2 regions of the Pantoea phytostimulans genome follow, and region 2 is predicted to be linked to the other one. Evidence: riboswitches for the same ligand, from Rfam matches in the RefSeq annotation. Region 2 holds a riboswitch; the other holds the start of a gene.
What was found. Region 2 has a riboswitch for thiamine pyrophosphate ahead of ACF2G4_RS19530 (FAD-dependent oxidoreductase). Riboswitches for the same ligand answer to the same signal wherever they lie in the genome.
Positions count from the first base shown of each region.

Region 1: another riboswitch for thiamine pyrophosphate. It lies ahead of thiB (thiamine ABC transporter substrate binding subunit); the one in region 2 lies ahead of ACF2G4_RS19530 (FAD-dependent oxidoreductase).

Region 1 is NZ_CP173698.1:3,799,937-3,803,165, reverse strand. Features, by position in the region: gene sgrR (HTH-type transcriptional regulator SgrR) at 1-1,225, shown strand, start outside; TPP riboswitch at 1,261-1,365, shown strand; gene thiB (thiamine ABC transporter substrate binding subunit) at 1,413-2,399, shown strand; gene thiP (thiamine/thiamine pyrophosphate ABC transporter permease ThiP) at 2,375-3,229, shown strand, end outside.
Region 2 is NZ_CP173699.1:221,360-224,588, reverse strand. Features, by position in the region: gene ACF2G4_RS19540 (thiazole synthase) at 1-510, opposite strand, end outside; gene thiS (sulfur carrier protein ThiS) at 513-710, opposite strand; gene ACF2G4_RS19530 (FAD-dependent oxidoreductase) at 710-1,639, opposite strand; TPP riboswitch at 1,781-1,900, opposite strand; gene ACF2G4_RS19525 (ABC transporter ATP-binding protein) at 2,001-2,780, opposite strand; gene ACF2G4_RS19520 (ABC transporter permease) at 2,777-3,229, opposite strand, start outside.

The DNA.
Region 1 (3,229 bases), on a different replicon from region 2:
GGCACGACAAATCTTTAGTGGGCTGACGCGAATAAATGAGGAAAACGGGGAAATCGAGGCGGATATTGCGCACCACTGGCAACAAACATCGCCGCTGCACTGGCGCTTTTTTTTACGCCCGGCTATCCGCTTTCACCACGGTCGCGAATTAGAAATGGCTGATGTCATCGGCAGTCTCGAACGCCTGCGTGATCAGCCGCTGTTTTCACATTTCCAACTCATCACCTCGCCCGCCCCCTGGACGCTGGATATCACGCTAAGCCAGCCCGACGACTGGTTACCTTGGTTACTTGGCAGCGTGAGCGCCATGATTCTGCCGCGTGAATGGCCCGAGCAGCGTGATTTCGCTCGCCAGCCCAAGGGGACTGGCCCTTACAGCGTGGTGCGCAATCAGCAAAGCCAGCTGAAAATCGAAGCGTTTGATGACTACTTTGGCTTTCGCGCCCTGATCGATGACGTCTCAATTTGGGTATTGCCTGAGATCAGCGACGAACTGGTTTATTCAGGCGTACGTTTGCAGGGCGACACCGTTGATGAAAAGCAGGAAGAGAGTCGGCTCGAAGAGGGATGTTATTATTTGCTATTTGATCAGCGCTCAGAAAAAGGCCGCAACGAGGCGATTCGCCGCTGGGTCAGCTATTTATTTAATCCTATTGCCCTGCTCAATCATGCGAGCGCTGGCTATCAGCGCTACTGGTTTCCCGCTTACGGTTTGCTGCCGCGCTGGCACCATCGCCGTGACTTAACGCCCGTTGAGAAACCCGCTGGGCTGAAAAGCCTGACGCTCACCTGGTATAGCCAACACGTTGAGCACGAAGGCATCGCTAATGCGCTACGCCCTTTATTAGCGCAACATGGCGTAACGCTTGAAACGCGTGAAGTCAGCTATGAAAGCTGGCATCAGGGCGAGGCTGAAAGCGATATCTGGCTGGGCAGCGTCAATTTCACCCTGCCGCTGGAATATTCACTGTTTGCTCAGCTCTATGAGGTGCCGTTGCTGCATCATTGCCTGCCCATTGACTGGCACATCGATGCCGCACGCTGGCGTGAAAAAGCGCTGCCGCTTGCCGAATGGAGCAAGCGTTTGGTCGAGGAAGGCGGGTTGCATCCGCTGTTTCATCACTGGCTGTTGCTGGAAGGAGAACGCAGTATGCGTGGCGTGCGCATGAATACGCTGGGCTGGTTTGATTTTAAATCCGCCTGGTTCGCGCCGCCGGAGCTGTGATCCTTTCGCCCCGGCGACGAAATGACTAGAATGACTCGTTCTCAACGGGGTGCCGCTTGCGATTGTCGCAATGAGCTGAGATATACCCGTCGAACCTGATTCGGTTAATACCGACGTAGGGATTTGAGAGGCCAACGTGCTCAGATCCTTTGCGACTCATATAACAATTCTCCTTAAGGAGCGCAAAGTGTTAAAAAAATGTCTGTCTCTGCTGCTGCTGCTGTCAGCGCCCGTCTTTGCTGCCAAACCGACCTTAACCGTTTATACCTACGATTCATTCTCAGCCGATTGGGGCCCTGGCCCAGCGGTGAAAAAAGCCTTTGAAGCGCAGTGCAATTGCGAACTGAAATTCGTCGCGCTGGAAGATGGCGTGTCGCTGCTGAATCGCGTGCGCATGGAAGGCAAGAACAGCAAAGCCGACGTGGTATTAGGGCTGGATAACAATTTGGTGCAGGCGGCACAAAAAACGGGTCTGTTTGCGCCCAGCGACGTTGACACCAGCAGGCTACAGTTACCCGATGGCTGGCAAGATAAAACCTTTGTGCCCTTCGATTACGGCTACTTCGCCTTTGTCTATGACAAAAATAAACTCAAAAATCCGCCTAAAAGCCTGAAAGAACTGGTTGATAGTCCAGAGAAGTGGCGCGTCATTTATGAAGACCCGCGTACCAGCACGCCGGGTTTAGGCTTGCTGCTGTGGATGCAAAAAGTGTATGGCGATCAGGCACCGCAGGCCTGGCAGAAGCTGGCGCAGAAAACCGTTACTGTCACCAAAGGTTGGAGCGAAGCTTACGGTCTGTTCCTGAAAGGTGAAGGTGATCTGGTGTTGAGTTACACCACCTCGCCTGCTTACCACATCATCGAAGAGAAAAAAGAGAATTACGCCGCTGCGTCGTTTGCCGAAGGCCATTATTTGCAGGTTGAAGTTGCGGCTCAGCTTGCCAGCAGCAAACAACCCAAACTGGCTCAACAGTTCATGCAGTTCATGGTGTCGCCTGCCTTCCAGAACGCGATTCCAACCGGTAACTGGATGTATCCCGTAATCAAAACTGATTTGCCGGCAGGATTTTCATCGTTGAGCGTGCCAAATACTGCGCTGCAATTCTCATCGCAAGATGTCGCCGATCACCGCTCAGAATGGATTAATGCATGGCAACGCGCCGTCAGCCGTTAATTCCGCTCTGGCTGATTCCCGGTTCGCTCGCCACGCTGCTGCTGTGCAGTGTGGCGCTGCTGGCGTTTTCCTCGCTGTGGATCGCTGCGCCTGATACGGATTGGCGCAGCGTATTGCAGGACGACTATCTCCATCACGTTATCGGCTTCTCCTTTGGTCAGGCGCTGCTTTCTGCGCTGTTGTCGCTCCTGCCTGCGATTGCGCTCGCACGCGCACTTTACCGGCGGCGCTTTCCTGGACGCCAATTATTGCTGCGGCTGTGCGCCATGACGCTGGTTCTGCCGGTTTTGGTCGCGGTATTTGGCTTGCTTACGGTCTATGGTCGCGTCGGCTGGTTGGCGCAGTTGTGCCAGTTTTTCAATATCGATTACGCTTTTTCACCGTACGGCCTGCAAGGTATTCTGCTGGCACATGTGTTTTTCAATTTGCCGCTGGCAACGCGTTTGATGTTGCAGGCGTTAGAAAGCATTCCGGCCGAGCAGCGACAACTGGCCGCGCAGCTTAATTTGCGCGGCTGGCACCATTTTCGCCTGCTGGAATGGCCGTGGCTGCGCCGTCAGTTGCTGCCGACCGGCGCGCTGATATTTATGCTCTGCTTTGCCAGCTTTGCTACCGTGTTGTCGCTGGGCGGCGGGCCGCAAGCCACCACCATTGAACTCGCCATTTTTCAGGCGCTGAGTTATGACTACGATCCGGGGCGCGCAGCATTGCTGGCACTGATACAGCTCACCTGCTGCCTGACTTTAGTTTTGCTCAGCCAGCGTTTTAGCAAGGCCATTCCCGCTGGCATCAGTCAACTGCGCGGCTGGCGCGATCCGCAAGATTCCCTG
Region 2 (3,229 bases):
GAACCAGGCACGCATAGAACGCAATCCTTCGATATTGCGTAATCCCTGACCGGAACCGATAGGCGCGCCCCAAGGCATCAATAATTCACAGCCCGCTTCCAGTAATTTTTCGCCAACAATAAGATCTTCCGTGGTGTAAGGGAAAACGTTGAAACCGTCGGCGCAAAGAATGCGTGCGGCTTCGACCAAGGCAAAAGGATCGGGTTGCAGCGTGTCGGCATGCCCAATGACCTCCAGTTTTATCCAGGATGTATTGAAGAGTTCGCGTGCCATTTGCGCGGTGGTTACCGCCTCTTTGACTGTGTGACAACCGGCAGTGTTAGGCAGAATTCGCGTGTTCAGCGACTTCAACAGTTCACGGAATGCACCACCTGCATTGCCCTCGCGGCGCAGGCTAACCGTAATAATTTCAGTGCCCGATGCGCTAATCGCTTGCGCCAGCACATCAGGCGACGGATAACCGGCGGTTCCCAGTAAAAATCGCGACTGGGGTTGGAAATCGTAAAACATACTTAACCTCCCTGCATCGGTGACAAAATTTCTAGCTGACAACCTGCGGTGATGTGCTGAGCGTCGTAGCGAGATCGCGGTACAAATTCACCGTCCACGGCGCTGGCGACGCAGCTGGCATCTATCTGCTGTTCTTGAAGCAGTTCTGCCAAGGTGTTGGCTTCCGTTTCGATCGGACGACCATTAAGTTGAATACGCATTACAAAACCTCCTGGGCCAGTTGCTGCATCAGTTTTTCAGCCATAATGGGTGCCAGCAAAAAACCATGCCGATACATACCGTTTAAGGAAAATATGCCGTGTTGGTAGCGAACCTCAGGCAGGTTATCGCGATAGGCGGGACGCAGACCGGTGCCGCTTTCAACAATGCGAGCTTCAGCCAGTGCCGGATGAAGGGTGTACGCCGCGCTAAGCAATTCCATCATGGCGCGCGCGCTGATTGGGCTGTCGTCATGACTTTCCACCATGGTGGCACCCAGCATAAAGCGCCCTGCTGCTCGCGGCACCAGATAGCAAGGGAATCGAGGGTGTAACAGGCGAACCGGGCGCGAGAACTGAATTTCATCAGTTTGCAGGATCAGCATTTCACCGCGCACAGCGCGCAGTGCAGGCTGGTCTTCGGCAGCGTGGATGCCGCGACAATCAATGATTTTTCCGCTGGGTTCGCCGTTATGAAAAGAGACATTGGACTGCAGCAATTTTGCGCGCAGTTGCTGCATAGCATCACGTGGATTTAGGTGCGCTTCGCCTGAAAAGAACAAGCCGCGTGCGAAGCGATTTTCCAACGCAGGTTCGATTTCGCCCGGTGCAACCCATTGATGCTCCGACGTCATTTTTGCGAAGCGCGTCAGTTCCAGGCTATCACGCGGCGGCGCAATAACTAACGTGCCGTTATGTTCAACGCCATCAACACGTTTTGACCACCACGCAGCGGAATGCTGTCCCCAATCGATAACCGCTTGAGGTGCGCTTTCAGCTTCGCACCAAGGTGCAAGCATGCCGCCAGCCCAATGCGAAGCCGGAAGACATTCCTCTTTGCTGATCACTTCGACGGATTCACCCTGTTCGACCAGCAGCGTGGCGACACATAAACCTGACACACCGCTGCCTAAAACCGACCAGCGGCTCATGATGCGGAGTCTGCGAGTAAAGCAGTTACATTGGGAGAGTTCATCACATTGGCCTCGTCGTTTAACAGCGAAGACCCGTGATACATGAAAGGAAAAAAGGCGAGAGCAGTGCGGATCGGCCCTTGCGGCAAGGAGCTCAACGCACTGAGATCCAGGTCTTCCTACGCCAGTATCAACTGGGTCAGGTTCTAAGGGTCGCTAAGCCGCGCATTGCGCTATTAGCCTCTCAGTCTCTTCGGCGAGACTCCCCTGACGGGTTCTAGTTTTATTTTAAGGACGGGGATTCGTCAAGGGCACGTGAAGGAAATCCTGATTAAAAACGTCACTCATCCTTGAATGAACGTGATCAAATAAAAGAACGTTATCCCGCGTTGCGCTGGAAATGGCTGTTTACAAAGGCGCGACAACGTGGCGATACAGGGTCGAGGAATACCTGCTCCGGTGCGCCAGATTCCTCCACGATTCCTTGATGCAGAAACACCGCTTTGTTCGATACTTCGCGGGCGAAACCCATTTCATGGGTCACGATGATCATGGTGCGCCCCTCTTCCGCCAGGCTGCGGATTACGCGCAACACCTCTCCTACCAGTTCTGGATCGAGTGCTGAAGTCGGTTCATCAAACAGGATCGCTTTTGGTTGCTGCGCCAGCGCACGCGCAATCGCAACGCGCTGTTGTTGCCCACCCGAAAGTTGTGAAGGCCAGGCATCGCGCTTTGCATACAATCCCACTTTGTGCAGCAACGCTTCGGCTTCTTCAATCGCCTCTTTGTGACTGCGCTTTTGCACATGCACCGGCGCTTCAATAATATTTTGCATCACGGTTTTATGCGGCCACAGATTAAAACTTTGAAACACAAAGCCAAGCTGCATACGCATCAGCTTGATGCGACGACGCTGCTCACGGCTGAGCTTTTCCTCCGTGTTATCGATAGAGACGATTTCATCGCCCACCGAAATCTCACCAGCCTGAGGCACTTCCAGGAAAGGAATGCAACGCAGCAAGGTACTTTTACCGGAGCCACTGGCGCCAATCAGCGAAATAACATCACCGTCGTGTGCCGTCAGGCTGATATCGTGCAGCACTTCATGGCCCGCGTAACTCTTTCTGAGATGACTCAGCATAATCGTGGGTTTGGTCATGACCGCGCTCCAAAATAGTAAGGTGATAAACGTCGTTCCAGCATCGAGACGCCTTTGCTAACCAGCATGGTAAGCAGCAGATAAATCACGGCGGCGCTCAGGAACACTTCCAGTGCGCGGAAAGTGGACGAAACAATGGAATCCGCAATACCGGTCATCTCCATCAGGCTGATAGTGCTGACCAGCGAAGTGGCTTTGATCATTGAGATGATCTCATTGCTGTAGGCCGGTAATGCCTGGCGAATGGCAATGGGTAGCGTGATGCGAGTGAAGATTTTATGCGACGACATGCCAGAAACTTTTGCCGCTTCCAGTGACTGTATGCTGACGGCACGCAAGCCGCCACGCAAGATTTCTGAGGTATACGCCGCATCGTTGAGGATCAGCGCCAGTAATCCGCACCAGTAAGGATCGCGCAGCAACGGCCAAAAAATACTTTCACGAATGGC